Regions from separate parts of the Arthrobacter sunyaminii genome, predicted to be linked through region 1. Evidence: riboswitches for the same ligand, from Rfam matches in the RefSeq annotation. Region 1 holds a riboswitch; the other holds the start of a gene.
What was found. A riboswitch is a leader RNA that binds a small molecule or an ion and turns the genes downstream of it on or off. The one in region 1 is predicted to bind cyclic di-AMP.
Positions count from the first base shown of each region.

Region 2: linked by a shared signal. The riboswitch ahead of KG104_RS08735 (C40 family peptidase) and the one ahead of KG104_RS02600 (M23 family metallopeptidase) in region 1 are both predicted to bind cyclic di-AMP.

Region 1 is NZ_CP076456.1:562,640-577,920, reverse strand. It holds gene KG104_RS02655 (MMPL family transporter) at 1-369, opposite strand, end outside; gene KG104_RS02650 (MarR family winged helix-turn-helix transcriptional regulator) at 455-964, shown strand; tRNA gene KG104_RS02645 (tRNA-Arg) at 1,032-1,105, shown strand; gene KG104_RS02640 (ABC transporter ATP-binding protein) at 1,162-3,078, opposite strand; gene KG104_RS02635 (sensor histidine kinase) at 3,289-4,962, shown strand; gene fdhD (formate dehydrogenase accessory sulfurtransferase FdhD) at 4,973-5,800, opposite strand; gene KG104_RS02625 (molybdopterin molybdotransferase MoeA) at 5,900-7,192, opposite strand; gene KG104_RS17950 (DUF6457 domain-containing protein) at 7,182-7,472, opposite strand; gene mobA (molybdenum cofactor guanylyltransferase) at 7,505-8,221, opposite strand; gene KG104_RS02615 (HNH endonuclease) at 8,221-8,721, opposite strand; gene KG104_RS02610 (NlpC/P60 family protein) at 8,939-9,784, opposite strand; gene KG104_RS02605 (NlpC/P60 family protein) at 9,817-10,653, opposite strand; cyclic di-AMP (ydaO/yuaA leader) riboswitch at 10,657-10,843, opposite strand; gene KG104_RS02600 (M23 family metallopeptidase) at 10,939-11,709, opposite strand; cyclic di-AMP (ydaO/yuaA leader) riboswitch at 11,712-11,925, opposite strand; gene KG104_RS02595 (iron-dependent transcriptional repressor DtxR) at 11,991-12,689, opposite strand; gene serC (phosphoserine transaminase) at 12,919-14,049, shown strand; gene KG104_RS02585 (MFS transporter) at 14,092-15,281, opposite strand, start outside.
Region 2 is NZ_CP076456.1:1,943,742-1,959,022, reverse strand. It holds gene KG104_RS08755 (ABC transporter ATP-binding protein) at 1-505, opposite strand, end outside; gene KG104_RS08750 (sensor histidine kinase) at 669-1,976, shown strand; gene KG104_RS08745 (response regulator) at 1,964-2,608, shown strand; gene KG104_RS08740 (hypothetical protein) at 2,821-3,432, shown strand; cyclic di-AMP (ydaO/yuaA leader) riboswitch at 3,669-3,819, shown strand; gene KG104_RS08735 (C40 family peptidase) at 3,872-4,729, shown strand; gene KG104_RS08730 (hypothetical protein) at 4,876-5,382, opposite strand; gene KG104_RS08725 (sensor histidine kinase) at 5,483-6,733, opposite strand; gene KG104_RS08720 (response regulator transcription factor) at 6,748-7,416, opposite strand; gene KG104_RS08715 (FUSC family protein) at 7,456-8,517, opposite strand; gene hrpB (ATP-dependent helicase HrpB) at 8,581-11,295, opposite strand; gene KG104_RS18080 (HNH endonuclease) at 11,339-12,691, opposite strand; gene KG104_RS08700 (DUF4334 domain-containing protein) at 13,306-14,103, shown strand; gene KG104_RS08695 (putative protein N(5)-glutamine methyltransferase) at 14,166-15,008, shown strand; gene KG104_RS08690 (hypothetical protein) at 15,048-15,281, shown strand, end outside.

The sequences.
Region 1 (15,281 bases):
TTTCAGGGTGACCGGAACCAGACCCACCAGCTTGTTTTCCGACACGATCGGCGGCACCTGCGGAGGAGGGCCAACGGCCCCCAGCTCCGTGGCAGCGGCATTAATGTCTGCGATCGCAGCCTGATCGGCGTCGGTCAGTTCTCCGCCGTCCTCCCGGGACACCACGATCAGTGCGGTGGATGTCTGTGCATCGGGAAACTCTTCGAGGAGTTCGTTGACCTGCGTGGTTTGGTATTTGTCACTGAGGCCTCCGACTGTGGAGGCCTCGTTCTCCTGCGCCGGCAAAGCAAAGAGGCCAATGACGACCGCAAGGCTCAGCAGCAGCGTAATCCAGGCCGCTTTGGCCGACTTCACTATCCCTGCGTACATGCTCGCTCCTGGTGCACTAAAAATTGTCTCCAGCAAAAAGTATCTCACTTATAGAGATACTTCAATGTGGAGTTACAGTAGGACCGTGGAAGAAATAGACCTGCGGCGCAACATCATCAACGCCATCCGCGGCATGAGCCTTGACGGGCAGCGCGTGGCGGATACTTTCGCGCACCGGCACGGACTCAATAACACCGATATGCGGGCATTGACCCTCATCATGGAGGCTGAGCTGAAGCATGAAGCTCTGACGGCCGGCCGGCTAAGCGCCAAGCTGGGCACTTCCACCGGAGCCACCACTGCGGTGATAGACCGGCTGGAACGGATCGGACACGTCCACCGCAACCGGGACCATGCGGACCGCCGGAAAGTAACCCTTCATTTTGAACCGCTGGCGATGCAGCTCGCGGGGGCGTACTTCGGGCCGCTCGGAGCGCTCACCGACGAGGTCATGAACCGGTACACCACGGAGGAACTGGCAACTGTCCACCGGTTCATGGAAGACATGCGCTCTGCCTATGCTGCTCATCAGGCCGCGTTGGCCGATCCTGTTCCGCCGGCGGCAACAGAGCCCGCCGAACAACACGGACCGTAATGCCTGCAACAACACCGCCGCGGAAACAGGTAAGCTGATAACCGCCTGCCGGCCAGTCCGGCAGTCCGCCCTCGTAGCTCAGTAGGATAGAGCGGCCCTCTCCTAAAGGGCAGGTCGTCGGTTCGATTCCGGCCGGGGGCACTTTTTGTGCCCGGGAGCCTTCACGCCCCGGGCTTTTCCATGCCCCGGGCATCTCCTTACGGTGCCGTCGGCTGTTCCCCGCCCGAAGCGCCCGCGTCCACGGCTTGCACCGTTTCCACCGCAAACTGCGTGCCGTGCAGCTCCGCGTAGCGTCCCCCCAGCGCCAACAGCTCAGTGTGGGTGCCCTGCTCCGCGATGAGGCCTCCCTCAATCACCAGAATCTTGTCCGCGTTGCGAATGGTGGACAACCGGTGCGCAATGACGACGGCGGTGCGGCCTTCCAGCGCTTCCCCGAGGGCAGCCTGCACGGCGGCTTCGGACGTGGAGTCCAAAGCCGCAGTCGCTTCGTCCAAAATGACGATCCGGGGCTGGGCCAGCAACAGCCGGGCGATCGTCATCCGCTGGCGCTCTCCGCCCGACAGCCGGTAGCCGCGCTCCCCCACCATGGTGTCCAGGCCGTCGGGAAGGGAGCGGATCAGGTCCTCGAGGCGGGCGCGCCGCAGCGCATCCCACACCTGTTCCTCGCTGGCTTCCGGATTGGCTAGGAGCAGGTTGGAGCGGATGCTTTCATGGAACAGGTGCCCGTCCTGGGTGACCATTCCCAGCGCCTGCCGGATGGAAGCGAAACTGACGTCCCGGACATCGGTCCCGGAAAAGCGCACGGCTCCGGAATCGACGTCGTACAGCCGGGAGAGCAGCTGGGCAATGGTGGATTTGCCGGCACCGGAAGTGCCCACCAGGGCAACCGTCTGGCCCGGCTCCACCCGGAACGAAATGCCGTGCAGCACTTCTTCGCCGCCGCGGGAATCCAGCACCGCAACATCCTCCAGCGATGCCAGCGACACTTTGTCCGCCGTCGGATAGGCGAACCGGACGTCGTCAAACTCCACAGCCAGCGGACCCTCCGGAACCGGAACCGGGTTCTCCTTCTCACGAATCAGCGGCTTGAGGTCGAGGATTTCGAAAACGCGCTCGAAACTCACCACCGCGCTCATGATTTCCACCCGGGCATTGGCCAGCGACGTCAGCGGTGCATAGAGCCGGGTCAGCAGCAACGCAAGCGTCACCACATCGCCTGTGTCCAGCCGCCCGGTCAGGGCAAAGTAGCCGCCCAGCCCATAGACCAGGGCCAGAGCCAGGGCGGAAACCAGGGTCAGAGCAGTGACGAAAACTGCCTGCATCATGGCCATTTTCACGCCAATGTCCCGTACCCGGGCTGCCCGTACCGAGAACTCGGTTGATTCCTGCTCAGGCCGGCCGAACAGCTTCACCAGCGTGGCACCGGGTGCCGAGAACCGCTCAGTCATCTGCGTGCCCATGGACGCGTTGTGGTTGGCCGCCTCACGGCGCAGCGAAGCAAGTTTTCCGCCCATTCGGCGGGCGGGGATCAGGAACACCGGCAACAGCAGCATCGCCAGCACGGTCACCTGCCAGGAGGTGTTGAGCATGACGATCAGAGTCAGGACCAGGGCCACGACATTGCTGACGACGCCGGAGAGGGTTCCACTGAAGGCCTGCTGGGCTCCAATGACGTCATTATTCAACCGGCTGACCAAGGCACCTGTCCGGGTGCGGGTGAAGAAGGCGATCGGCATTTTCTGCACATGATCAAAGACGGCGGTCCTTAGGTCCAGGATGACCTGCTCACCGATCCGCGACGAGAACCAGCGGGTAGCCAGGGACACCGCAGCATCCGCCACTGCCACTGCCCCGATGAGCGCCGCCAATTGGATGACCACGCCCGTCGCCGAGCGCGCCACGATGGCATTGACAACTTCTCCTGCCAGCACCGGCGTGGCAACTGCCAGAAAAGCACCAAGGGTGGACAGCAGGATGAAGCCGATCAGTTGCTTCTTGTAGGGAGAAGCAAACGTGACTATCCGCTTGAGGGTTTCCTTGGAGATCTTGTTGGTGCTGCCCTTGGCGGTGGAGATTTTATGAAGAGAACTCCAGGCCGCGCTTTCCATGCTCATGATCTGTCCTTATGTTGTTGACCCTCTCCAGCTTAAGCCTCGGCACTGACACCGGATGCCGGGTCCAATGTCCCGGACAGCGTCTCCAACCCGGGGCCCGATGGAACCAAAACCCCACAGTGACGGCAGACACACCAATAAGTGTGCGCGCTGGTAGGATTCCTTTCGCCGGGTCCTCCTCGGGAGCTCGGCACACAACGAAAGGCATCCATGCCCACGGCTCTCCTACCGCTGCCGGAAACATCCGGTGATGCCGGTGAACAGTGCGCGGTAGTGGCGGTCCGCAGCGCCGATCTCCGGGACACAGCGGAGGCCGTCCTGCTGGCAGCGGGCCTCGTTCCCGTGCATGTGGAGTCTGAGCACGAAGTCGTCAGCGCCATCCTTGAAGGCGATGTGGTGCTGGCAGTTGTCGACGCGGAAATGCTGGCGGCAACAGGGCCTGAACACCTGAGCCGGCTGCGGCAGGAACCCTCCGTGGCCTCGCTGCCGGTCATCCTGCTGGCCGGCGATGAAGAGCTGGACATTGAAACCATGGTCCAGCTGAGCATCACCCACTTTGTAGCCGGCAGCGTCCAAAGCACGGATCTGGCCAACCGCGTGGCCCTTATCCTGGCAGGCACCCGGGCCACCCGCCGCCGCAAGGTCGCCGCGGCCCGTCTCCGGGACAAAGCCCGGGCCGTGTCCGCCGCGCTGCGGGGAACCAACGACCCCCAGCAGATGGCTGCCCTTGCCGTTCAGGGGCTCGGCGAGGCGTTTGGCGCCTGCCACGTCAGGATTGAGACGTTCCAGGACGAGCGTGTTCCCGAGGTGGCAGCGTCCTGGAGCATGACCAGCGGAACAGCCGGCCTACCTCGGCTTCCCCTGACCGAAACCTCAATCCTCAGTTCCTCGTTATGGGATCGTGAAGCTGTTCTTCGGATTGAGGACCACCTCTGCTCCGACGATCCCGAGAGCGACATGTTCCCGGCCCGCGTGCCTGCCGCTGTGCGGACATCGGTCTTTGCTCCGCTGGGCCACGGGGATCAGGTGCTTGGCTATGTTTGGATTGCCGGCACCACCGGACCCAGGAGGTGGAGCCGGACAGAACTTTCCCTCATCCAGCACGTATGCGGGAATCTGGCTCACGGACTGGTGCAGGGGCACGTCATTACGGCCCAGCGTGAGGTGTTGGCGCGGCTGCGGGAACTCGATCGGGCCAAGACTGACTTCGTTGCCACAGTGAATCACGAGCTGCGGACCCCGCTAACATCGATTACCGGCTACCTTGAGCTAATCCTCGAGGGCTCTGGAGAAGACATTCCGCCGAAAACCAGGCAGATGCTGGAAATAGTTGGGCGCAATGCCGCCAGGCTGGATCAGCTCATTTCCGATCTGCTCACCATTTCGCGCACGGATGCCCATGCAGGTCTGGCGTTGGAGGATCTGGACCTCCGTGAACTGCTGGATACCGTGGCTGCGTCCCTTGCTCCCGCTGCCGCTGCCAGCGGGATTACGCTGCAACTCGGGCTGCTGCCGGCGGCGCATGTGGTGCGGGGGGACAAAGCCCAGCTGGAACAGGTCTTTACGAACCTGTTGTCGAATGCCGTGAAGTTCACCCTTCCCGGCGGGACTGTTAACGTGTGCAGCAAAATGGTGGCCATGGACGCCGGACGCCAGATCAGGGTTCAAATTGTGGACAACGGCATCGGCATCCCGGAAGCGGACCTGCCCAAGCTGTTTCGGCGCTTTTTCCGGGCCTCCAACGCCACCTCGGCCGCCATCCCCGGCACCGGCCTTGGCCTGGCTATCGTTCAGGACATCGTGCTCCAGCACGGCGGGGAGCTGGACATCGATTCAACCCTGGGCCGCGGCACTACGGTCACGGTCCAGATCCCCGCCTGCTGACCGGTCTTTCTCAGGCCAGAATCCGTTCCGGATACGAATAGCAGTTCAAGGACGATCCGCGGCTGAAACCAACCACGGTCATTCCGGCGTCCTGGGCCAGTTCCACCGACAACGACGACGGCGCACTCACCGCCGCCAGCACCGGAATCCCGGCCAGCTGCGCCTTCTGCACCAGCTCAAAGGATGCCCGGCCGGAAACCTGCAGCACGGTCCCGCGCAGCGGCAGCATTCCGGCACGCAGGGCCCAGCCAACCACCTTGTCGACGGCGTTGTGGCGCCCAACATCTTCACGCAGGCACAACAGCTCACCTTGGACAGTGAACAATCCGGCGGCGTGCACGCCACCGGTGCGGTCAAAGACCTTCTGTTTCTGCCGGAGCTGTTCCGGCAGCCCGGCCAGGATCCGCAGCGGCACCCGGACGTCGTCGTCGCCCACCGAAAAATGGGACGACTTGCGAACCGCTTCTATGGAGGCGGTGCCGCAGATACCGCACGAACTTGAGGTGTAGACGTGGCGCTCCATCGTGGTGTCCGGCAGGGCGGTGCCGGGCCGCAACTGCACATCCACCACGTTGAAGGTCTGCTGCCCGGAGTCGTCGACGCCGGCGCAGTAGCGCAGGCTGACCAGCTGTCCCGGTTCCCAGATGATGCCTTCTGAAACCAGGAACCCTGCAACCAGGTCGAAATCGTCGCCCGGCGTCCTCATCGTCACGGTGAACGAACGGCCGCCCACCCTGATCTCCAACGGCTCTTCGCCGGCCAGTACGTCCTCGCGCTTGGTGACTGTTCCGTCCGTCCGGAATTTCGTAATCTGACCGCGTCTGGTAACCCGTCCCATACTCTCTCCTTAGACACACCCGCTTTTAGCAACCGGTTTATCCAACCACTGCCTGCTCTTCCACCGTGGCGGCTGCCCGTCCGGTGTGCCGCACCTGCCCTAACGTGCCGGAGGCTGCTCTACCGTCCAGGGCAGCGGCAGCGCGGTAACGGCTTCGTCAGTGGTGCACCCTGCCTCGGGGACCACCATCACCGCATCAGCGTCCGCGATCCCCCGAAGCATTCCCGATCGGAAGTACGGCGACGGCACCGCCCTACCGTTCTCGATCCGGCACGGAATAAGCCGCGTCCGTCCCGGCAGCGGCTCGATATCCACTCCGGCGAGCACATGCCGTTCAGGCGGGAGCGGAGCGCCGCGGAGCCCGTCCAGAAGCGGCTGGAGGACGGTGAAGACCGCCATCATGGCAGCCAGCGGATTGCCGGGAAGCGCCACAAGCAAACGTCCGTCGGGAAGGCGTGCCAGCATGGTGGGGTGTCCGGGGCGCATGGCGATGCCGTCGATCAGCATCTCAGCCTGCATGTCCTCCAGCGCCTGGCGCAGGTGGTCGGCCTCAGACCGGCCGGTACCTCCGGTGGTGATCAGCACGTCTCCGGAGGACATCGCGATGGACATCTCGTCCGTGGCGTCGGAGCTCAATGCCGCCACAACGTCTTCATAACGGTCCGAGAGACGCCTCACCACATCCATGCGGCCGCCCAGCATGGTCACCAGCTGGGGCAGCTGGGGGCCGAAAGTATCCCGCACCTGGCCGGCTTCCGGAAGACCGTACTCAATGACTTCATCACCGGTCAGCAGGAGGGACACCCGGGGAGGGCGCAGCACCGGCAAGGTGTCATGCCCGCACACAGCTGCCAGGGCAATGTGTGCCGGGTTGAGCACGGTGCCCCGTGTAATGGTGACTTCGCCGGCCGCCGCCTCTTCCCCCGCCGGCCGGATGTGCTCGCCGACGCTGGGTTCGTCTCCTCGGGCGCTGGAGCTGAGGGTGAGCTTGTCACCGCCGGAGACAACACCGCTTTCGGAGCGAAGCACACTGCTTGCCCCGGCAGGAATCATTCCGCCGGTGAGGATGGCCACGGCCTGTCCGGGCTGCAGCGGGCGGCGCCCTGATTCCTTGTGGATCTGCCAGCGCTCCGCCCGGGGTTCTTCGTGGGTCACCAGCTGCCAGGGCGGCGGACCGGATACGGCCCAGCCGTCCATCGCAGAGGAGGCATAGTGGGGAACCGGTTGCAGCGCCGTTGTATCCAGCGCGAGGATTTGCCCCAGTGCCTCGGCCAGCGGGACTGTTTCATAGGGAAGCGGCCGTCCTGCGGAGTATGCGGAGCTACGGGCATGTTCCCACGCTGCGTTCGGCTGCAGCGGAAGTATGACGGGCGTTGAGTTGTCAGTGGTCATCAGTATCTCCGGTTTCACCGTAGTTTTTGCATTCTCGGGCAGCCGCGCGCATCGCTGCGCCCATGGCGGCGGTGTCGTCGGCCTGGCCGCTCCCGGCGGCCAGGCCTGCCGCGAATCCCGCGATGAAGGTGGTCAGCGGAGCAGCCGGGCGGACTACGGTGTGCGCTGCAACGGAGGCCAGCTGCAACACTGCGCCAACATCCACTGTGGTGTCTTCAAGCTCCAAGGAGGTGAGCAGTCTGCCGCACCACGCTTCGAGTTCCTCTTCCTGGCTTGCCATTTCCTGCTCCTTTATCGGCGCATATCTGCACGCTAGTTCAACGCCGCGGGCGCATCCGGGTCCCCGGCGGTTCCGGGTTTCACTGACCAGCGGCCCGCGTCCTCCCAGGTGTCAATGTCCGCTGTGCTGTGGGGCGGCACCGCAACGTTCCTCCATTGCACCCTAGCAAGGAGCCGCTTCATTGAAAGGTTTTCCAGTCCGCCAGGCCTGTCGAAGAAGCTGACGGCGGCACCCAGGGCAGCCGTTCGATACAGTCCGGCCAACGGCTGGGATCTTCCGGATTCGTCAACGCAGAGGAGGGATTGGGGCGGTCGGCTCCCTTCAGGACTGTCGTCTGCCGGGTTGCCTGCTTCTAGGAGGAGCGCCGTTACTGCCGCAGAGATGAACGGCATGTCGCAGGCAAGGACCAGCGTCCATTCGGGCGGGGTTGCCCCCGTGAACTCATCCCGTGACGCCAGCGCAGTCCATGCTGCGGCTACGGCGGCTGCCGGGCCCGAGAACGGCGGGTCCTCCCGGACCAATTGCGCAGGAACACCGGATGCCTCCACGGCAGCGGACAGCTCCGGCGGCCCCGCTACGGCGCAGCTGCGTGCCCCGGACGCAGCCTCCAGCGCAACTGCCAGAAGCGTGCGGCCGGAAGACTCCAGCAGAGCTTTCGGTGTTCCGCCGAGCCTGGAGGATCTCCCGCCGGCAAGAATAATGGCATTGTGTCCGGCCAGATGGCCCAACCCCCAGGTATTGGGCTCCATCAGGCTGCGGTGCCGGCATCGAGGAACTGATTCCATTGCGGTGCCGGCCGTTCCAATTCGCGAATTTGCCAGCGTGCTCCCCGCGGCGGCTGGGGCCGGAACCTAAGCTGCCATCCCAGCTGGGTGAGGGTCCTGTCGCCTTTTGCATTGTTGCACCGCAGGCAGCATGCAACCAGGTTTTCCCAACTGTCCGCCCCGCCCCTGGCCCGGGGAAGGACGTGGTCCACGGTGGACGCAGCCTTGCCGCAGTAGGCACATTGGTGACCATCACGGCGCAGGACTCCGCGCCGGGTGGCAACGGTGCCTTCCCGATACGGAACTTTCACATATCGGTGCAGCAGGATCACTGATGGTCGAGGAAGGATTTCCGTGGGCCCAACCACTGGTTCGCCGTCTTCTGCAACAACGCTTGCTTTTCCTGCCAACACCAGCACCAGCGCCCGCCGGAAGCTCACTACAGCCAACGGCTCATACCCGGCATTCAGAACGAGAGTGCGCATAGACGTTTTCCTCTTCGCCTGCGGTCCGTCGGCGGGGCCAGACCCGTCGACGGATGAAGGGACTTCGGATGATCTATGGAAAGGGTATGCCCCCATCCGGGTCTTCGCCATTTCCGGCACCAGCCGCAGGTTTAAACGCGTCAAGGGTTCCCCCCGAAGGAGGAACCCTTGACAACTCCGGCGTATCGGAGCGGGCGCAGAGTGTTTTACAGGCCTTCTAGCGGACCCGGATGTACACGCCGCCCGAGCCGAGCTCGGCCGGAGCGACTACCGTGGAGTTTCCGTTGAAGCCGCCGTGGATGGCCTGGCCGTTGCCCACGTAAACAGCAATATGGGCCATACCCATGCCGCCGTCTGCGTAGTAGATCAGGTCGCCCGGAACAGCCTGTGAGGCGCTGACGGTGCTGCCCAGGGACAGGTAGCCTGCAGGCCAGTCGTGAAAACTGATTCCTGCAGCAGCCAGTGAGTTGGTAACCAGCATGGTGCAGTCCTGCGACACGCCCAGCTGGGCGTAAGCAGCCGCTGCAATGATGGAAGCCGTACCGGAGGCCGCCGGAGCGCTGTCCTGGACCGGAGCGGGGCTGGCCGAGACGGCAGGCTGCGCACCGTAGCCCGCAGGAGTTGCATCCTGCAGCGGGGCGGCTGCCTGGGACTGCTCTGCCGCGGGCTGCCCTGCCTCGGACTGCCCTGCCTCAGACTGCACTGCCGGCGTCTGCAGCGCAGTCTGGGACTGCACGGCGATCTCAGGCTGCACTGCTTCAGGAGCCGTAATGACACCGGCAACGGCCGGACGGTCAAAGTTCACGGAAGCAGTGGAAGGAACCGTCAGTTGTGCGGCAGCGGTCAGGTCCAGCGTGCTGGTCTGAACGTCGCGGGCAACATCGGAACCTGTCGCGTTGGCTGCGACACCGGAAGCCAGAACCAGGCCCGATGCGGCAACAACAACAGCCGCCTGCCGTCCCATGGTTCCGGCGTTGGCGGACACTGCCTGGGCAAGTGCACTCAGCGGGGCGGTGCGTTCCACCGGTGCCCGGTGACGGGCACGCTCAGTTGTAGAAGTCATGCGAGTGAAGTCTCCGTTATCTGCAACTGGGCTTAGCTGACGCGGACGAAGCTTGCGCCGCCGAGGTAGGACAGCGGGTGCAGAACGGTGTTCATACCGTCGAAGCCGCCGCTGATTACCTGACCGTTGCCCACGTAGATTGCTACGTGGCCGGAGGTGATGACGAGGTCGCCCGGCTCGGGCGAGCCGACAACAGAGCCGTATGCGAAGAACTGTGCGGGAGCCAGGTCGCCAACCGACTTGCCGACCGAGCGCAGTGCATTCTCCACCATGGCGGTGCAGTCCTGGGCAACGCCGATCTGCGAGTAGGCGGAGGCCACCAGGGCCGCGCCAATACCGCTGGCTGCGGGAGCAGGAGCCGAAGCAGCTGCGGGAGCCGGGGTGTTGACGGCCGGAGCCGCTGCCGGTGCCGCGTTGGTGGCGGCCGGGGCTGCGGGCTGGGCCTGAACGGCTACGGCCTGCTGCGCCTGAACGGCGGCAACCTGCTGGGCCTGAGCTGCCTGCTCCTGGGCTACGGCGGCGGCAGCCGCTGCTGCTTCTTCCGCAGCAACCTGGGCACGGTATTCAGCGCCGGACACAGCGGAGACCGGCTCAATGGTGGCCAGTTCGAAGGGTGCCTGTGCGGAGACCGAAACGGCGCCGGTGGTGGTTACGGCACTGAGCGGCGTGGCCTCGAGTGCCTGACGATCGGTGCTGACGGCTGCCTGGGCGGGAAGACCAGCGGCCAGGACGAGTCCTGAAGCAGCGACGACGACGGCTGCCTGGCGGCCGATGGTTCCCACATTGGAGGTGACGGCCCGGGACAATGCTGAAATTGGGCTCGACTGGACGGTGGCCGCGCGACGGCGGCCGTGAGCTACTGATGACACAAGTTTGCCTCTCCCAATGCCTGCGAGGTGAGCTGTCGGATTCGGATGGGAGTCACCCGGTTGCCGGCTGTGAAGCCTGGCAACTTAACCCCAAGGGCTTCTTGCGAAGCCCGAATTTGGTTCCCCCGCCTCTGCCATGCGATGTTGCGAACGGACCTCAGACAGTGGCAGAGCTCGGCGATCTGTTAGAGGGTGCCCGATCTTTAGGTCGATCAGGCACGAGGATGACCTTACAACAACATTTGGCCAATGTCACGTTCAGGTCACGGAATGGTTATCCTGCGGTCACAGCCAGCCCAGCGGGTCAACAACTTCGCCGTTCACCATGACCTCAAAGTGCAGGTGGCAGCCCGTGGAAGCACCGGTGGTACCGCTGGCCCCCACCAGGTCTCCCCGCTCCACGGTGGCTCCCACAGCAACGGCAAGGCTGGACATGTGGTTGTAAGTCGTTTCAACACCGTTGCCGTGGTCCACGACCACGCGGTTGCCGCCACCGTAGGCGTGCCAGCCCGAGAAGGTCACGGTCCCGGACGCAGCTGCCGTGACGTCAGTGCCGCAGGCGGCCGAGAAGTCCTGGCCGCGGTGCATCTCGCCCGCGGTGCCCGTGATCGGGCTGACACGGTAGCCGAAGCCCGACGTTTCAACGAGGTCCGCTGCCAGCGGCTTCGCGAGCGTTCCCTTGGCCGCGCCTGCAGAGACCTCCGAACCCGAGGCAACAACCACGTGTCGGAGTTTGGCTTCGGGATCGAATTTGCTGCTGAGCGCGGCGCGTTCAAAGCTGACGGTTGCTTCGGGGTCAGCCGATACCACCGGGGCTTCAACCGCAACAGACTGCAGTTCCTGCACGGGCTCGCTGACGGCGGCGGTGGTGGGGATGGCAACGGTGAGGATCAGGCCGGAGGTTGCCGCTGTGATGGCTACCTTTTGTGCGGTGTCACCTAGGGTGTGGTTCTTGGTTTCTGCGCGGCGGCGGCCGGAAGTCTGGCCGTTCCGGGGGCGTGGAGCCGGGGCCGGAGCAGACGCGCGGCGTCTGCCCGGGGCAGCATGCTTCGACAAGGTATACCTCTCTCATATGCCTGCGAAGTTAGCTGTCGGATTCGAGTAGAGAAACTCGGCCCCGCACTCACCACCGGCCGCACCAGTGGTGCGGCCGCTGTGCTGATGCTGGAGGCTTCACCCCGAGGCAGCCTTGGCTGCCGATTGATGGGTCCTCCGCCCCTGCCTGAAAGTCTGAAATTCCGGGCCAGTGGCAGGGTTCGGCGTAAGGCCCGGATAACGGTGTTATTTCAACGTCAGTAAGTCACTATAGGTTAAGGAAGCCAAAAGAGACCATTCCGTTATCCAGCGGTGGAAACAAACACGTGGTTGGCTACCTCTGGAGGAAGCTCGAGTGCCCCTTCAATTCCTGGTACGCGCACGGAGATGTAGCCGGCCACCGTCTCGGCGGTAAGTTCCGCTCCCGGGCGCAGCCCTGCCTCATCAAGCTGAACGAGCAGCTCGGGTTCCACCTGGACCGGCTCGGCAAGACGAACCAGTTGCAGCTTGGTTCCGGGCTCAGTCGCGGCAACCGCCGCAACCAGGTTGATGACTCCGTGGTGGAAGAGTTCGGCGGCTACTCCGCCAATCTCTTCCAGGCCCGGGATGGGGTTTCCATACGGCGATTCCGTGGGCCGGCCCAACAATTCGTAAAGGCGCCGCTCCACCCGCTCGCTCATCACGTGTTCCCAGCGGCAGGCTTCATCATGCACATACGCCCAGTCCAAGCCGATCACGTCTGAGAGCAGCCGTTCCGCCAGACGGTGCTTACGCATCACTTCCGTTGCCCGGCGCCGGCCCAGTTCGGTCAGCTCGAGATGCCTGTTCCCGGACACCACCACCAGTCCGTCCCGTTCCATCCGGCCGATTGTCTGGGAAACCGTGGGCCCGGAGTGGCGCAGGCGTTCTGCGATCCGCGCCCGGAGCGCAACGATGTTCTCCTCTTCAAGCTCCAGGATGGTCCGCAGATACATCTCAGTGGTATCAATGAGGTCCGTCATGGCAGGGCCGCTCCTATGTATTCGAGGGAAGATCAGGAGAACAACGGCGGGACGCCGCCGCCACAGGTGATTACTGCCAATACGTTACTTCATTGACCCACAGGGCGGATAATTCCAGCAGTGTCCGGCACCTTGCTGAGCGAGTTCACAAATGGCCCGGACACGGCACGGTGGGGCAGAATAAAAGGGCATATCAGAGCACCCTGCCTACCGCTTGGAGCGATACCCCATGGGCGAAACCGCCGCGCTTACGATTCCCGCCGAACTACTCCCCCGGGACGGGCGGTTCGGTGCCGGCCCCTCCAAGGTGCGCCCGGAACAGATGGAAGCACTGTCCCGCGCCGGCTCAAACCTGCTCGGCACCTCCCACCGCCAGGCACCCGTCCGGAATCTTGTGGGGAGCGTCCGGGAGGGACTCTCCAGCCTTTTTCGCGCACCGGACGGCTACGAGGTGGTACTTGGGGTAGGCGGTTCCACCGCATTCTGGGATGTGGCGTCCTTCGGCCTGGTTCGGGAAAAAGCACAGCATTTGTCCTTCGGCGAGTTCGGTTCCAAGTTCGCCGCGGCCACCAACAAGGCTCCGTTCCTCGCGGAGTCCTCCATCATCAAGGCTGACCCGGGAACCCGTCCCGAGGCTGTCGCTGAGGCCGGAGTGGACGTTTACGCCTGGCCCCAGAATGAAACATCCACGGGCGTCGCCGCACCGGTCCGGCGGGTTCAGGGCGCCGACGCCGATTCACTGGTCCTCATCGACGCGACCTCTGCCGCCGGTGGCTTGGATGTGGACCTGGCGGAGTCCGATGTGTACTACTTTGCTCCGCAGAAGAACTTCGCTTCCGACGGAGGGCTGTGGCTGGGCATGTTTTCCCCCGCAGCACTGGAACGGGCAGCGCAGATCAATGCAACGGACCGCTGGATTCCCGATTTCCTGAACCTGCAGACGGCCATCGACAATTCCAAGCTCAACCAGACCTACAACACGCCGTCGCTGTCCACCCTGGTGACGCTGAACGCGCAAATCGAATGGCTGAACGCGAACGGCGGGCTGGACTTCGCCACCGCGCGCACAGCGGACTCCGCCGGCCGGATCTATGCCTGGGCGGAAGCTTCCCCTCTGGCCACTCCCTTCGTGGCCCGGCCCGAGGACCGCTCCAATGTCATTGCCACGATTGACTTCGACGACAGCATTGATGCGGCGGCAATCGCAAAGACGCTGCGCGCAAACGGCGTCGTCGATGTGGAGCCTTACCGCAAGCTCGGCCGCAACCAGCTGCGGATCGCGACGTTCGTGGCCATCGAGCCGGACGACGTCAGTGCGCTGCTGCAGTGCATTGACTACGTCATCGAACACACCCGGTAGTTCCCCCGGACAGCGAGACAGCCAACCAGCAGGACCCGGCCTTTAGACCAGGCCCGGGTCCTGCTCTGTCTCACTGGTGGTCATATGGAGCCGCCGGGGAAGGGCGCGGTCGTAGTGAATCCGCAGGTGGTGCGCCCGCCATGCCCAGACGAAACCCACCACGGCGGTGATGAGCCCGGAAGCGGCGGCAACGCCCAGGCTCCAGCGCGGCCCAAAACTGTTGGAAACCCAGCCCACCAGAGGAGCGCCAATAGGGGTCCCGCCCATGAAGATGGCGAAGTACAGCGCCATCACCCGCCCGCGCATCACCGGGGTGGTGGTCGTCTGGACATAGGCGTTGGCGCTGGTCATCAGGGTGAGCGCAAAGAGCCCCACCGGAATGAGGGACACGGCAAACCACAACAGGGTGGGCGCTGAGGCTGCCACCAGGCAGGCTGCACCAAAAGCCCCGGCCGCACCGAAGACAAAACGCAGCCGCGGTTTGTCGCGCCGTGCCGAGAGCAGCGCCCCGCACACCGATCCAATGGCCATGACCGAGTTCAGCAAACCGAAGACTCCGGCATCCTGGCCAAACTCGGTGCGCGCCATGGCGGCAATGAAAACGGCGAAGTTGAGCCCGAAGGTCCCCACGATAAACACGGCCAGAAGCACCATCATCAGGTCGGGGCGAAGCCGGACGTACCGCAAACCCGCCCTGATGCGTCCCTTGCCCGGAGCCGCTTTGGGCAGGACCCTCAGTTCACTGCTGCGCATCTTCAGCAGGGCGATGACCATGGCTGCGAAAGTGAGGGTGTTAATAAGGAAGACCCAGCCCGGGCCTACCGCAACCGTCAGCAGTCCTGCTGCGGCGGGGCCGACCATGCGGGCACCGTTGAAGGAGGCACTGTTCAGGGCAACGGCGTTGGGCAGGTCTGATTCACCCACGACTTCCGAAACGAAGCTTTGGCGGGCCGGCGCGTCCACGGCGGAGACCACACCCAGCGCAAGCGCAAAGGCGTAGACGTGCCACAGCTGGGCGGCGCCCGAAAGGACCAGCACCCCCAGCCCCAGGCCCAGAGCGGCCATGGCCACTTGAGTGAAGACCAGCACCTTGCGCCGGTTGTAAGTGTCGGCAATCAGTCCGGCCCAGGGAGCCAGCACCAGCTGGGGACCGAGCTGCAGGGCCATGACAATGCCCATCGCGGCGGCGTCCTGATCCGTGAGGATGTCATACACGAGCCAGTCCTGGGCGG
Region 2 (15,281 bases), 1.4 Mb from region 1:
GTGTGATCAGGGCCCGCGCGATTGCTGCCCTCTGCTGCTGTCCGCCGGACAGTTCCTGCGGCTTCCGCTCATCGAGCCCGGCCAGTCCCACAGCTTCCAGAACGTACTTGAGCCAATCCCGTTCCACGCTGCGCCCGCCCAGCAGCAGCGGCAGGGTCACGTTGCGGACGACGGAAAGCTGGGGCAGCAGGTTGTAGGACTGGAACACAAACCCGACGTGGTCGCGGCGGAAAGCCGGCAAGGCCCTCCTGCGCAGGCGGGACATGTCAGTGGATCCCAGCAGCACCCGTCCGCTGTCCGGGGTGTCCAGTCCGGCGGCGCACTGCAGCAGCGTGCTCTTGCCGGAACCGGAGGGTCCCATGACGGCGGTAAAGGTTCCGGCCGGCACCGACAGGGAGACCTCACGCAGGGCCGGAACGCGGGCGTTTCCGGTGCGGTAGCTCTTGGACACTCTCTCCAGCCGCAGAGCAACCGGTCCGGGGACTTCACTGGCATCGGTGTACATGGGAATGATCCTTCGTTCGGGGTCCAGCGGCCGGTTGCCGCTGCGTTTTCGCTGTCTACGACGCTACGGAGAAGGTGTTCCCGGTCCGATACAGCCAGCACCCCAATCGGAGGTATAGCTGGCTATACCCCCGCTGGAACCGGAGCAGGGCATAATCGAGCAGGTGAAGCTTCCTGCCCGTGCCAGCCTGGAGACCCGTCTGAGCGCCGTTCGTTTCCTCCTGCGTGAGGCGATGTCCTGGCCCGCTTCACTGGGAGTCCTTGTAGCCGCCGTCGTCCTGCTTCCGTTCCTGCCCCTGGGCGTGGGCTTGTATCCCGTTCCCCGCCTTTTGGCAGCCCTGAACCTGCTGGCGTCCCGGGCGCAGGCCCGTGCGGCCGCCTACAGCTGTGCCGTCGTGCCCTTTGACCGCCGCCGGCTGGAGGACAGATACACCTTCGGGGAGCTGGCGGTGCTGGTGAGTGCGCCCGAAACGAAGCGCGACGTGTCCTGGCTGTTGTTCCACGGGGCTTTCGCCCTGCTGTCCGGCTGCCTGGCCGTGGCGCTGCCGCTGGCCGCGGTGCTCTACGTATTCGCGGCGCCGTTATGGGTGCTGTTTCCCCCGGCGACGCCGCTTGAGCTGGCCTTTCCGGTGACCAGCTGGCCTGCGGCAGGAGCCACCGTCCTGCTGGGCCTGATCTACGGATATGCAGCGTGGCTGCTGCCTCCGTGGCTGGCGCGGCGGCTCAGCGGCGGGACGCTGGCCATTCTTTCGCCCCGCCGGTATGACGAGCTCTCCCGCAGGATCCAGGATCTCTCCGCTGCCCGCGCCAGCGCTCTGACCGCCCATGCCGCTGAGTTGCGCCGAATCGAAAGGGAACTGCACGACGGCGCCCAGAACCGGCTGGTGGGCGTGGTGATGATGCTCGGGCTGGCCCAGCGCGCAGCGGAGAGCGATCCCGCCGCCGCAGCGCCGTTCATCAGCCGCGCCCAGGACGCCGCCACCGAGGCACTGGCCGGCCTGCGCGAGGCCGTGCACGATATCTACCCGCCCATCCTTGATGAGCTGGGCCTGGGCGGAGCTGCTTCAGCACTGACCAGCCGCTCTCCCATTCCGTGTTCCCTGGACGTGCACGGCCTGCTGCGCGCTCCTGCGGCTGTGGAATCAGCTGCTTACTTTGTGCTGGCCGAGGCGCTAACCAATGCGGCGAAGCATTCGAATGCGTCGCGAATCGACGTGGTCCTGCGCACGGAGGCCATACCGCGCGAAGATGTACTGGTGATCCGGGTGAGCGACGACGGCGACGGCGGGGCTGCAGTTCCGGCGTATGGTGCAGTGCCCGGCGCCAGCACCGGTCCCGGCCCCGGGGCCGGCAGGGGCACCGGGCTGGCGGGAATTGCCCGCCGGGCCTCCGCTTTTGGCGGCAAGCTGATCCTCAACAGTCCGCAGGGCGGACCAACCGAGCTAAGGGTGGAACTGCCATGCGCCTTCTGATCGCCGAAGATGATGCCCTTCTGCGCGCCGGACTGGAGCTGTTGCTGAAGGGCGAGGGTTTCGAGGTGGTCGGCTCGGCCGACAACGCTGAGGACCTGCTCGCTGCCTTTGAGCCGGGGAGCGCGGACGGGGCGGTCCTCGATGTCCGGATGCCGCCGTCGTTCACTAATGAGGGGCTGCGCGCCGCGCTGGAGATGCGTTCGCGGGTACCGGACTTTCCGGTCCTGGTCCTGTCCTCCTATGTGGAGGACAGATATGCTAGCCGGCTCCTGGCCTCCGGTGCGCAGGGCGTGGGCTACCTGCTGAAGGAACGTGTGGGCAAGGTGGGCGATTTCGTGGACGGCCTGAGGCGTGTCCTGGCCGGCGGAACGGTGATGGACCCGGAAGTCATTGCCCAGCTCTTCAGCCGCCGCGGCACGCAGGACCCGGTGAGGTCGCTGACTCCGCGGGAGTTCCAAGTGCTGGGGCTGGTGGCCGAAGGACTCGGCAACACTGCCATTGCCCAGGCCATTTCCGTTTCCGAAACCGCCGTCAGCAAGCACATCGGCAATATCTTCGCGAAACTCGGTCTTTCTCCGTCCGACAGCGGCCACCGCCGGGTTCTGGCCACATTGGCGTACCTTCGGTCCTAATTGCCTGGGATTTACGGAAAGCATTTGCCGACCCAAGCATTTTTTCTCCTGTGCACCCCGCCTGCACTCTGGACAAACGTGTCATCGGACTGTTCCGCTGATCCTTCCCTCCAGTCCGCTGCTGCACAGCTAACAGGACAGGTAGGCTAAAGAGTGCCCCGGTCCCGGTTGATGCATACCCGGTCCGGCAAGATGACGAGGAAGAGATGAATATGCCAGAGCTTCAAGGGAACGATCCCGACAGTATTCGCCAAGAATTCGGTTACCTCACCGTCGCGGAAATCCTGCAGCTCTGTGCCACCCAGAAGATCCTGGACCCTTCATCCACACTGATTTCCCGCAAAGCACAGCTGGGCGAGGGTAATGTGTTTTATCCCGGAACCGTTATTGCCGTCGACGAACAGAGTTTCTGCGTCATTGGAGACCGGAACATCTTCTATCCGGGCACTTTCCTGTCTGCGGAGGACGGCGGAATGCTTCTGCTTGGCTCCGAAATCACCCTGGGGCCGGGCGGCGTCCAGCTCACGGCGGGCCGGTCGGATGCTGTTGCAGTGGGCGACCGCGCCCGGCTCACCCACGGTGCCGTCGTGACGGGAAGGTCAGTGCTTGGCTCCGGATCGCAGATCGTTGGCGCCGTCCGTGCAGAGTCAGTGGTGCTGGCCGACGGCGGGGACCATGCCTCGCTGCCGGCCGAGAAGCGCGGTTCAGTGCTGAAGGGTTCCGGTGTGGCCCGCGGGCTCCGGCTTGCACCCGGTGACCTGGTGCACGGATTCGGGGAGTTGACCTCCGCCACGCTCGAGCGCCAGACGGATTCACCCGACTAACGCTCCCCTGCGGGCTGATCGCGGGGATCCGCCCGCTCGCCCTATCCCCCGGTTTCCGGGGGCTCGGCGGCCTATTGTGCCACCGACCACCCATACCACACAGCGGCGCCACTCACACGCCTGTGCGACCTTCGTTACTAAATAGTTATCTTCCCGTAATCCGCTTGTACTGTTGATGCCAAGCCGTTACCTGAAACGGCGCCCTTGACTTGTTACCTAGCTCTGCCGCTGGTCAAGGTCCACAGATTTCACACTTCGGCAGAGGCGGGGGAACCACTTACGGGTTCCTTGAATCCTTGGGGTTAAGTCAGCCGAGGTTTCTTCGGCGGACCGGATGACTCCCATCCGCATCCGACAGCTCACCTCGCAGGTATCGGGAGAGGTAACTCTAATGTTGAACAATACTCGTGGACGCCACCGTGCCGGAAATATCGGACTGTTGGCCGCAATCGCAAACACCGCAAGCAGCAAGGCCCGCACCGTGGGCAGCGCCGCTGCAGTCATGGCGGCAGGCTCCGGCCTGGTGCTGAGCATGGCCGGCCCCGCCTCGGCAGGCGTCATCGCCAACGACTCAACCGAGTCTTACAGCGCTCCTGCGGCTGTCGCCGCACCCGTGGAAACTCCGGCACCCGCCGCAGTCTCCACCGCGTCAACTCACGTTGTCCAGTCGGGCGACACCCTGAGTGCAATTTCAGCCACCTACGGCGTCAGCCTGGACAACGTCCTGGCACTGAACGGCCTTTCGCTGGAATCCATCATCTACCCCGGTGACGTCATCACGTATGCCGGAGGCGCTGTTGCTGAGGTAGCTGAAGCTGCCTACGCCGCACCCGCCGAAGCTGCCTACGCCGCACCGGCTGAGGCCGCCTACACCGCACCGGCTGAAGCCAGCCCGGCCGCAGCCGACTTCAGCACCTTCAGCACCCCGGCGTCCTCCGTGACCCCGGCTGCTTCCACGGGTGCAGCTGTCACCGGCACGAACTCCATCATGCTGAACTCCGCCTACGCCCAGATGGGCGCCGCCCAGGACTGCACCGTCCTGGTGGAGGTTGCCCTCCGGGCAGCCGGCCACTCGGTGGGCGACCTGGCACCGGCACAGCTGGCTGCTTACGGAACCCCGGTTTCTGACCCCCAGCCCGGCGACATCATCTACTACGCCGACGGCGGCATGGGCCTTGCCCACATCGCCATCTACGTTGGTGACGGCCAGGCCATCCACAGCGGATGGAACGGCAACCAGACTGTCCAGCAGAGCGCCAACGTCGGTTCCGGCGCTGTCTACTACCGCGTAGCGTAATCACGCAGCAGTAGCTCCTAATGGGGCGCAGGAAGCGAACGGACCTGCGCCCCGATAAAGGTAAGAGAACGCCCGGCCAAGTGGCCGGGCGTTCTCTTTTTGGTTAGGGCACGCACCCGGTTGGGGTGCGCCGGTGGACTGAAAAGTCAGGCCGCGGGCTCGTTCTCAGTGTTTTCGTTTTCATCGTTCCCGCCGTCTTCATGGTGGTCACCATCGCTGTGTCGGTCCCTGGCCGGGCGGTCTTCATCCGGGGCGCCATCGTCGAACTTGCCATCGTGATGGCGCCCGGCGTGCCCGCGTTCCGGTGCATCCTCTGTGGTGCCGTCGTCAGTGGTTCCGTCGTCGGTGCCTTCCTCGACACCCTTCTTGTCTCCGTTCCCCGGCTCCTGTCCGTCGCCCTGGGCTTCACTGTCGTCGCCACGCATCTTGTGGTCACCGTCAGGCATACCCTTTTCCGGCTTGGAATCAGAGTCCTGGTCCGTGTCCGGGTCCTGCTGGTTTTCCTGCTGTTCGGTCACTGACGCCTGTTCCTGGTCAACGCTGTTGTCACCAGTGGCCAGTCCGGCAAAGAAGGCACCAACCAGCAGTGCCAGACCTCCCACGACACCAAGAATCCAGCCGAGCGGGCCCCTGACCTTGTCCCGGAAAGCCATTGTGTTTACTCACCTCCAATAGTGGTTTACCTACACAACTATTTTCGGAGCTGATTCTTCGAGGATTCTTAGACTTCCACGGCTCTCTGGGTTCCGCTGCTCAGAACGGGGAATGCTCCCGGGCTGCCGGAAGCCGCACCTCCAGCACACCTCCGGACCCATTCACCGCCGGCAGGGCCCGGACGCTGCCGCCGTACCGTGCCGCAATTTCCGCCACGAGGGCCAGTCCCAGACCGTAATGCCGTGGTCCCGGCGCTTCTTCTGCCCTGTCGCGGGCCGAGGCAAACCGTTCGAAGGCGTGCCGGCTGAAACCGGGCGGAAAGCCAGGTCCGTCGTCGGACACACGAATGACCGCTTCTCCGCCGCTTTTTCGAACCGAGAACCGCACCCGTGAACGGGCATAGTCCAAGGCGTTGGCGCCGAGCGCAGTGAACACCCGCTGCAGCGCGAACTGTCCGCCGCGCACCAGCACCTGCGGCTCGGGGGCTTCAAGTTCCAGTGTCAATCCCCGCCGATGAGCCGCGGGTTCCAGGGAGTTGACGGTGGAGCGGGCCAGCGACACCAGGTTTACCTCCTCCAACGGTCCCGATTGGCGGGGATCAGCAGACATCAGCAAATCTTCGAGGATTCCGTTAAGCACCTTGGTGTCATCCACCACCTCGTCGGCAGCGTGGACGGCTTCCTCGATGGACTTCGGCGCATCCGTTTCCGCGGCCAGCCGACGGCGCAGCATCTGTGCGCGCATGCTCAGGAGTGTGAGCGGTGTCCTCAATTCATGGCTGGCATCGGCGACAAAGCGCCGCTGCAGGGCCAGGGCTTCGGCCATCGGCCGCATGGCGGCCCGTGCCGCCCAGGCCGAAAGTGCACCGGCGGCAACCCCCGCCGCCAGGACCGACACCACCAGCGCCAGAGCCAGGCGGCGCAGCTGTTCAGTGGCCTCCCGTGTGTCGACGGCAGCCTGCACCACATCGCCGCCGCGGCGGGCAGTGAGGACTTCATAGCTGCGGTCCCCGGCGGTTACCGTGTCCCGGCGGGACTCCCCGGTTCTTGCCACTTCAGCCAGCGCCTCTTCGTCCGGCAGACCCGAGGGCATGTTGCGGGACACGGCCAACCGGCCGTCGTCGTACACGGCCAAAAACACATCCAGCGGAGCTTCCCGCGGAGAGTCGGACTCCACAGCCGAAATGAGGGTTTGCTCCGCAGCGCTCCGGGTCTGGGCGGACACGAGTCCGTACACGAGAACGCCGGCCAAACCCAGCAGCACCACGGTCAGTGCCGTGAACTGTACCGCCAGCCGCAGTGCGGCCCGCCGCAGTTCAGTGTCCTCCAAACTGCGCGGTTTCGCGCTCAACGGCCGCCGAACCCTCATGACCCGGCACCGAGCCGATAACCGATTCCCCGCACCGTCAGCACTGCCTGCCTGCCCAGCTTGCGCCGAAGGTAATGCACATATGTGTCCACCACCCCGTCGTCGTCCGCTTCCGGAAAGACTGCGCTCAGCAGGTCAGCCCGCGGAAACACCTGACCAGGCCGGCGGGCCAGGTGTTCCAGCAGCGCACTCTCCCGGTCCGAGAGCACCACCACTTCCCCCTCGTCGGTGGTTACCGTGCGGCCCGCGGTGTCGAAAACTCCGCCGGGCACGGACAGGACGGGAACCCGTGCGATGTTCCGGCGCCGCAGTGCCCGAAGGCGGGCCAGCAGCTCGTCAATGTCAAAGGGTTTCGCCAGGTAGTCTTCGGCTCCGCGGTCCAGCCCCTCGACGCGGTCCGCGGGGTTGCCCAGGGCGGACAGGACCAGGGCCGGTGTCAGGATCCCGCGGCTGCGGAGCCGCGACAGCACATCCAGTCCCTCGATGGCGGGCAGCCCGCGGTCCAGGAGCAGAACGTCGAAGGGGTGGGTCAGGCCCTCGTGGAGTGCGCGCTGCCCGTCAAAAGCCAGGGTCACGGCGTAGCCCTCCGATTCCAGGAGGTCCGCCAGCATCCGGGACAGCTGCCGGTCATCTTCCACGACGAGAATCCGGGGTCGGTCCGTCATGCCGAAAGTCTATTGGCCGGGCGCCCGGCGGGCCCGGGGTCAGCTCGGGTTTGGGTACCCGTGGCCCTCGATTGCTGCAGAATCGTTCGCTGTGGAGGGCGCCTGCGTTCCCCTTTGGCGCGTGGTGAGCAGGACGACGACGACGGCGACCACCGCGCCGATGGTGGTTTCCACCGCCCGGTCAATGGTCAGTTCCCAGACCGGCTGAGTGGACACAAAGCTGCCCATCAGCAGGGCCACAGGGGTCAGGAACACCATGGCCAGCGCATAGTGCCGGATCACGTAGATCTCACCGGCAAACTGCAGCAGGGTCAGCAGGACGGCCAGCTGCACCGGGGTCCAGTCCGGCTGGAGCAGCAGTGCCGAGAGCAGCACTCCGGCGTAGGTTCCCAGGAGGAAATGTGCCGCCCGCAGCGGAGCACGTGCCGCGTTCACGGCAGCAATCGGGGCGCATGCCGCCAGCATCGCCCAGTAGCTGTGTCCGGGTCCAACCAGTACGGCAAGGGAACCGGCCGCCGCCACAGCGGTGACGTATCTGCCCGAATGCTGCAGGATCGCCCGCCAATCCGGCGGCGGCACGGACGGTCGGTGCAGGAGCGGGCTGTGGCGGCGCGCGTGGGCCCGGCCGGCGATGCCCAGGACCACTGCCGTCGCCGCGCCGCCTCCCGCGGCCAGGGCAGCTTCACTTACGACTCCCGTAAACGGGGCAGCGGCAGTTGCGGTGAAAGCAAAAATATAGGTGAACGGCCCGGCGGGCCGGACCCGCAGATAGTCGGCGGCAACGGAAATGATGCCGGCGATGACTGTCGCGGCTGCAACGACTTCCCAGTCGCCTCGTCCGGCAAGGGACATCCAGACGCCTGCAACCACGGTCAGGATCATGAGTACCCCGGACTGTGATTGATGCCGGAGCCGGCGCCAGTGGGGTTCACTGCGGCCAAAGACTCCGGTCAGCGAACCGAAGATGGCACACATGGTCAGGTCGGTGCGGCCGAGCAGAATCAGCACCAGCAACGGAACCAGAAGGCCAGCGGCTACCCGAACTGCCGGAAATCGGTGGCCACGGCCTGCCGGGACCGCCAGGAAATCTCGAATTGCCACCCAACCAGCCTATGAGCGGACTTGACCGCGGCCGCGGAGTCACCCACGTGATACCCGTCGCAGCTACATCCTTGCCTTCGTTTTTGCCGTGGCCTTCGCCGACCAGGGATCCTCGGGCCAGGGATGTTTGGGATATCTGCCGCGCATCTGTGCCCGGACCTGCTGATAAGGCCCGGCCCAGAATGAGGCCAGGTCATCCGTTACGGCAAGGGGCTGCCGTGCCGGTGAGAGCAGGTGGAACAGCACCGGCACCCTGCCATGCACCAGCCGCGGGGTTTCTGCCCAGCCGAAGCACTCCTGCAGCTTGACTGCCACCACCGGGCGGCCGTCGTCGTCGGGGTCCGGATAAGTGATCCGCACATGGGAGCCGCTGGGAACGGCGAGCCGCTCCGGTGCAAGCTCGGCCAACTGTGAGGCCTCGGGCCAGGGCAGCAGCCGGCGCAGCGGCTCGGTGAGATCGATGCCGTTCACGGAGGCACCGGCGGCCAGGGCGTTCAGTTCCGGTGCCAGCCAGTCCTCCAGCCTGGCCAGCAGCGCCGGCTCCGAAACATCCGGCCACGGCTCCCCCAGCTCCCGGCGGATCAGGGCCATGCGGCGGCGGAGGGAATCCGCGGCGGGAGAAAACCCGATGACGCCGAGGCCCTCCGATGCCAGGGCACGTGCCACTGCCGGTTTCCCTTCCTCGGCCGACGGCCGGACGGGCGTTGAGGACAACACGATCGCTCCCAGCCTGCGTTCCCGCCGCGCCGTGACGCGGCCGGACACAAAGCGTGCCTCCAGCGTGTCCGTGAGCAGGTGCCGTGCCGCGGAGGCAGCAGCTTCCTCGCTCAACGGGGCGGCGGAACGGATCACGGCTCCCGTTCCCGCCGCGTCCCGGCCTTGGGCGCGGGTCACTTCGGCAACTGCCAGCCATTCGTGGCCTGTCAGCGGGCTTCCGGCCGGCAAGCCGGCACGTGTCCCGGAGGAGAGCAGATAGCGCTCAGGTCCTTCTCCGGGCACCCGGCGGGCGATGCGGTCCGGAAACGCGAGCCCGATCACGAAGCCAACGGCGTCGGTGGCTGCCACATCAAGCGATTCTTTACGGCGCGCTGCTTCTTCACGCCGGGCGTCACGCCGGGCGATGGACTCCATGCGCCGCACGTCCTCCGACCAGCGCCTCTCCCCGGGATCCCGTCCCGAGCGCAGGGCGGTGAGAAGGCGCGTGAGGTCGGCGCCCGGAGCGCGGTGGTCTCCGGAAACCAAGGCCACCGTCTCTGCCGCCGTGCGAACGCCAACAACACCGGATCCGTCCAGCAGGGCCCGCGCCAAGCGGGGATCTGCGGGGATTCCTGCCAGCGTTTTACCCATCGGGGTGACGGCGCCGGAGGCGTCCACGGCACCAAGATCCCGCAGCACGATTTGGGCATCTTCCATGGCCCTATGCGGCGGTGCATCCGGCAGTGCCAATCCTTCACCGCCCGGCGCGCCCCAGCAGGCCAGGACCAGAGCTGCAGCCGTCAGGTCTGCAACGGAGATCTCAGGTGTCTGGTGTGCCGGCGCGGCTCCGAAGGTTCGTTCGTCATAGCACCGGACAACGCGTCCCGGTCCTTGGCGGGCGGCACGTCCGGCGCGCTGTTCAGCGGATGCCCGGGAGCAGGAAACAGTCACCAATCCCGACATGCCGCGTGCCGCGTCCCGGCGCGGTTCCCGTGCCAATCCGGAATCGATGACCAGACGGACCCCCGGGACTGTTAGGGAGGATTCAGCCAGGCTGGTGGAGACGATGATTCGCGGCTTGCCACCGGCTGACCTCCCCGAGACGGCCCGATCCTGTTCCCGCGGGTCGATCTGCCCGTGCAGCTCCAGCACCTCGGTTCCGGCTCCGGCGCTACTGCGGATACGTGCGGCCACATGGGAGACTTCCCAGGCGCCAGGTACGAAGACGAGGGCATCGGCCTCCGGATTTCCGGCCAGCAGTTCGCTGTGTGCAGCGGCCGCCGTATCCGCCACGTGATGGAGGAAACTACGGGTCACCCCGTGCTCGTCCAGACGCAGCGACGGTGCCGGCGCCCACCGAACGTCCAGCGGATACAGTGCCGAGGCGCAGCCGACGACGGGAACCGGGCTGGCCCCGTCTCTCTCACTTCCATCCCCGCTGCCAATCAGCGCAGCAAAGCGGGGTGCATCCAAGGTCGCCGACATGGCGACCAGAGTCAGGTCATCGCGCAGTTGCCGGACCTCGGTGAGCATGCCCAGCAACAGGTCTGTTTCCAACCCGCGCTCGTGCACTTCATCAAGGACGACGGCGGATGTTCCTTCCAGCCCCGGGTCAGCGAGCAGCCGGCGCAGCAGGATGCCGGGGGTCACGAACTCGATGATGGTTTCCGGGCTGGTGTGGCTTTCTCCCCGCACTGTGTAACCGATCCGGGCACCAACACGGCTGTTGTCCAAAGCAGCGAGCCGGCGCGCGGCCGAACGCGCCGCCACCCGGCGCGGCTGTGTTACGACAATCCGCTGAGGCATTTCGGCGGTGACCGCCGGAGCGGTGCGCCCTTCGCCGGCGCTCTCCTGCGAGACCAGGAGATTGGCGAGCAACGGAGGAACCAATGTGGTCTTGCCGGTTCCCGGCGGGGCCTGCACCACGGCGGCGTTCTTCCCGTTTGCGGGGTCCAGGGCCCCCGCCAGATCCGGGAGCGCCTCGGCAAAGACCAGCCCCGCGCCGATGTGCTCCAGGTTGAAGGGAGCCTTGGCCAGAACGTTTGAACGGTCCGGATTGCCGGTTGAATGCTGTGTGCTCACCGCTCCATTCTCCCGTGTCCGGACCTGACTTCTGCCAACACCTTTACTCCAGAGCCGGCGGACAAGGAGCAATGGACCGATAGACATGCCCTGTAGGCGTAGTGGTCACAACCGTGTGCCTGCCGTCCGGCGGGTGGTCCGCGATGTCCTGCGTGGTTCGGGCGGTCCAGCCGGGTGCTTCCTTGGCCTGGTTGCAGGCCTCACACAAACCCTGAACATTCCCCGCCGACGTCAAGCCACCCTCACGAACCGGCACAACATGGTCAAAATGCCGGATCGGAGCACCACACCACGGCATCCGGCACACCCGGTCCCTAGCTGCGATAAACCGGGCCAAACCCTTCGGCACCAACCGTGCCTTCGAATCCATCGCCACCAGCCGCCCCGACCCGGGAACCGCATACAACCGCCGCAACCACACCTCGGTCCGCGGATCCGGCCGCACCCGCACCCTGCCCCACCCCGACAATGTTCCTTCAACGCCATGAAGGACAACCGCGGCGGATGATCCTTCAGCATCGGAACCCGAACCAGTGTCCGGCCGGCTGCCGCGGATCAGGTCCCGCGCCCACTGCGCCGGCACCACCCCGTACCCCGCCAACACCGCCGGCTCCGAACCATCAGGAACACCGGCGTCCGGATCACCGGAATCCATGACACCTGCGGGCAGCACCCCGGCCAGCAACGCCCGGTCCGTCATGATCAACTGCACTTCCACCCGCACATCCTCCGCCCGCGCCTGCCCCGTGACCCGTTCCACCAACGTATCGGCCATAATCTGACCCCGGCCCCGGCAATCCCCGGCAGCACGCAACCGGTCAGCTTCCCGCGACAACACCGCGAACACCCCCACCCCCTGGGCCACCGGCAACAACCCCGTCAAATACGTCATCGTGTCCGGCGCCGGACGACACGACACATACCGGCCCTCGACCGCCTTCGCCGCACGATTCACCACCGACTGCGGATCCAACCCGTACGACAAAGACCTCACCCGGGCTACCAGTGCCCGATCACCCAGGGCCTCCAACCCCGCCAGGTCCCCGGCCACCACCGCATCCACCCGGCCCCGGTCCTCCCGGGACAGACACGCCGTCTCCCGCACCAACAATGTCGCCCGCCACTCACTGAGCACCCCCACACTCAAAGCGTGCAGGGTGCACGGCATTTCCGTGGTCAGGATCTTCGCCAAACCCAGCAACCGGTTGCCCCGGTGCGGGGACTCCCGGCGGGCCAACCCCACCTGCGCGCCCACACCCCGGCCCAACTCCTCCGCCGCCAGCCCCGCCCGGACCTGCGCCCGGCGGGTCGAGGCATCAAACGCCGCCGCAGCCCGAGCCTGCGCCGCCGCGGCCGCGGACTTCAACTCCTCCAACAACCGAATCTCATCAATCAACCAGGCACGCTCAGCAGCCTCCAGCACCCCCACCGTCGCTGACTCAACAGCCGGGTCAACAGCCTGCTCTCCGCCGGGACCGCAGAGGCGAGCGCTGCCGTCAGAAGTCCTCCCTTCAAGGGGAGGCTTACCTGGGATGACTGCGGTTTTCAATCTGGAGCCTCCGTGCCGTTCAGCCTTCACGAGTAGTACATATGTTCTATTTTAGCTTTCAGGTCCGGCACAATTGGAAGGCGGCCCTACTCAAATTTCTTCGAAAAAGTACTGGTGTTCTGGCGCCCGGACTGAGTGCCGCGGGTTTCATAACGTTTGCTCAGAGGTACCTTTCACGTACATTTCACCTAACGTCGAAAACCCGTCGCATGGAAGAAGGCCCAGTGGACCACCATCGCGTTCCCGTCCTCGTCCGACTGTTTCCCGGATGGGCCGAATCTCCTGTTTGGCTCCCTGGCGGTCCCGTCGACTTCGGGGACTCACAGCTTAGTGAACAGCTCAAAGCGGACCTGGCCGCCTGGGAAAGCCGCTACTACGCCTCGATTACGGATGCGACAGCCAACGGTGACAAGGCAGCACCACGGCGTAAGGACCGAACTCACGGGGAGCAGGGAAGAGCGTTGGCCGCTCAAATCGCAGCAGAGCTGGGGAGTGACTTTGTTGTGAGGTTCGAGAACGGCAAGGGAAAGAGCCGCACAATTCGCAGCAGTGCGCCTGCAACAAATCCTGCGGCCGCGCGAGCCTTCACCTCCGGATATGAGGACGCAAATTCCGATGCCGAAAAGCTCGAGAGTGCCGGTGGACATTGGGAAGCCTATGCACCGCTGTCCGGTGCCCGCCTCGGCAACCCCACCGGCATCAGTCCCAACAACGATGTCACCCAAGCACTGGCCGGATTGAACGGCCTCAGCGCCGGCGCCACCTCCAGCGAAGCCCTGGCGTTTTTCGACTCCCTCCCGCCGGTGGGCATCAACGAACTCACCGGCTCATGGCAGGGAGCAGAAGTGCCAACCGGTCATCCCCTCGACGGCGTTCTCGGCAGCTTCGGATGGCAGGGAAAGAGATTCGAGGGCACCGAGTCCGCACACCCGCTGGTCTTCAGCGGCAGGGACGGCAACCTCTTCGAGGTGAATCCGTGGTTTGTTCCGCTGCGGACAGCCCTGAAGCTCGGCCCCATCCTGCGCCGTCCGGCCGCCGGCCGCGTCATCCGCCCGTTGCTGCGCCTGCTCCGAACGACACAGCCGAAGGCCAGACTCCGCATGATGGAGTACCGCGGCGTGGCCTCAGCCACCATGATCTACGATTCGCTGCCAATCAACGATGCCTTTCGCAGAGTGGACGCGAACACGCTGCTGGGGGCAATGGACATGCCCGGACCCCATCCTTCCTTCATGTTTACGCTTGTGAGGATCAGCTAGCGGCAGCTTCGCGCCCGCCTCTGTCCCTTGCCCCACGCTGCCGCAGCTGTGACAGTATCCCTGTGCACCGGACCATTCCCGAAGAACTGCTGGCCGCACGGCTCCGAGCGTCCGGTTGTGTTTTCGCCGAGGAGGAGGCCAGTCTCCTTCTCGCCGAAGCCGTAAAGCGCAGCGCCGAAACTGCAGGCTCCAAGAATCTGGAGCAGATGGTCCTGCGGCGGTGCGCCGGTTTTCCGCTTGAACAGGTTCTCGGCTGGGCCGAGTTTTACGGCCTGCGGATTACGGTCTCCGCCGGCGTCTTCATCCCCCGCCGGCGGACGGAACTGCTGGCCGCTCACGCCATAGCGCTGATCAGCGCCCTGACCAACCCGGTGCTCGTCGAGCTTTGCTGCGGCTCCGGAGCCGTCAGCCTGGCCATCGCCTCACGCACCGGCCATTCCCTGAAGGCCTATGCCGTCGACATCCACCCCGCAGCGATCGAATGTGCACGCATCAACCTGGCCGGCCGGGCAACCGTCCTGGCCGGTGATCTGTTCAGTGCGCTGCCGCAAACCCTGCTCGGGCGGGTCGACGTCGTCGTTGCGAATGCCCCCTATGTCCCCACTTCGAAACTGGACACCCTGCCTCCGGAAGCGCGCGACCATGAACCTGCAATTACCCTCGACGGGGGCGCCGACGGCGTGACTGTTCTCCGGCGCATCATCAGCGCAGCACCGGCATGGCTGCGCCCGGGCGGATCACTGGTGGTGGAGTGCAGCAGGGAGCAGTCCGCCACCGTGGCCCAACTCATGGCGGCGCAGGACCTGCGGCCTGAAATCATCACCAGTGAGGGGCCCGAGGCAACGATCGCCGTCGGCCGCGGCCCGGCAGGTACAGGGGCTGGTACGGCACAGGCCCAAATATAGGGAAGACTGGAACCTCATCATCTCTAAAGGCGGAACCACTTGATCACTCTTCAGCAGGACAACGACGGCTTCATTCGCATGGACCGGCACTTCCCCAAGTCCGCCCCCGTCAGCATCGTTTTCACTGACGGCAGCACGGAAGTACTCACCGGCGCACAGATCAATAAGGCGTACGACGACGCCCTGGCAGATTTCCGCGCCAAGAACCACTTGGACGCCAAGGGTTTCACCCGCATCGCCAACAAGCGGGTCCTGGACAACAACAAGATCAAT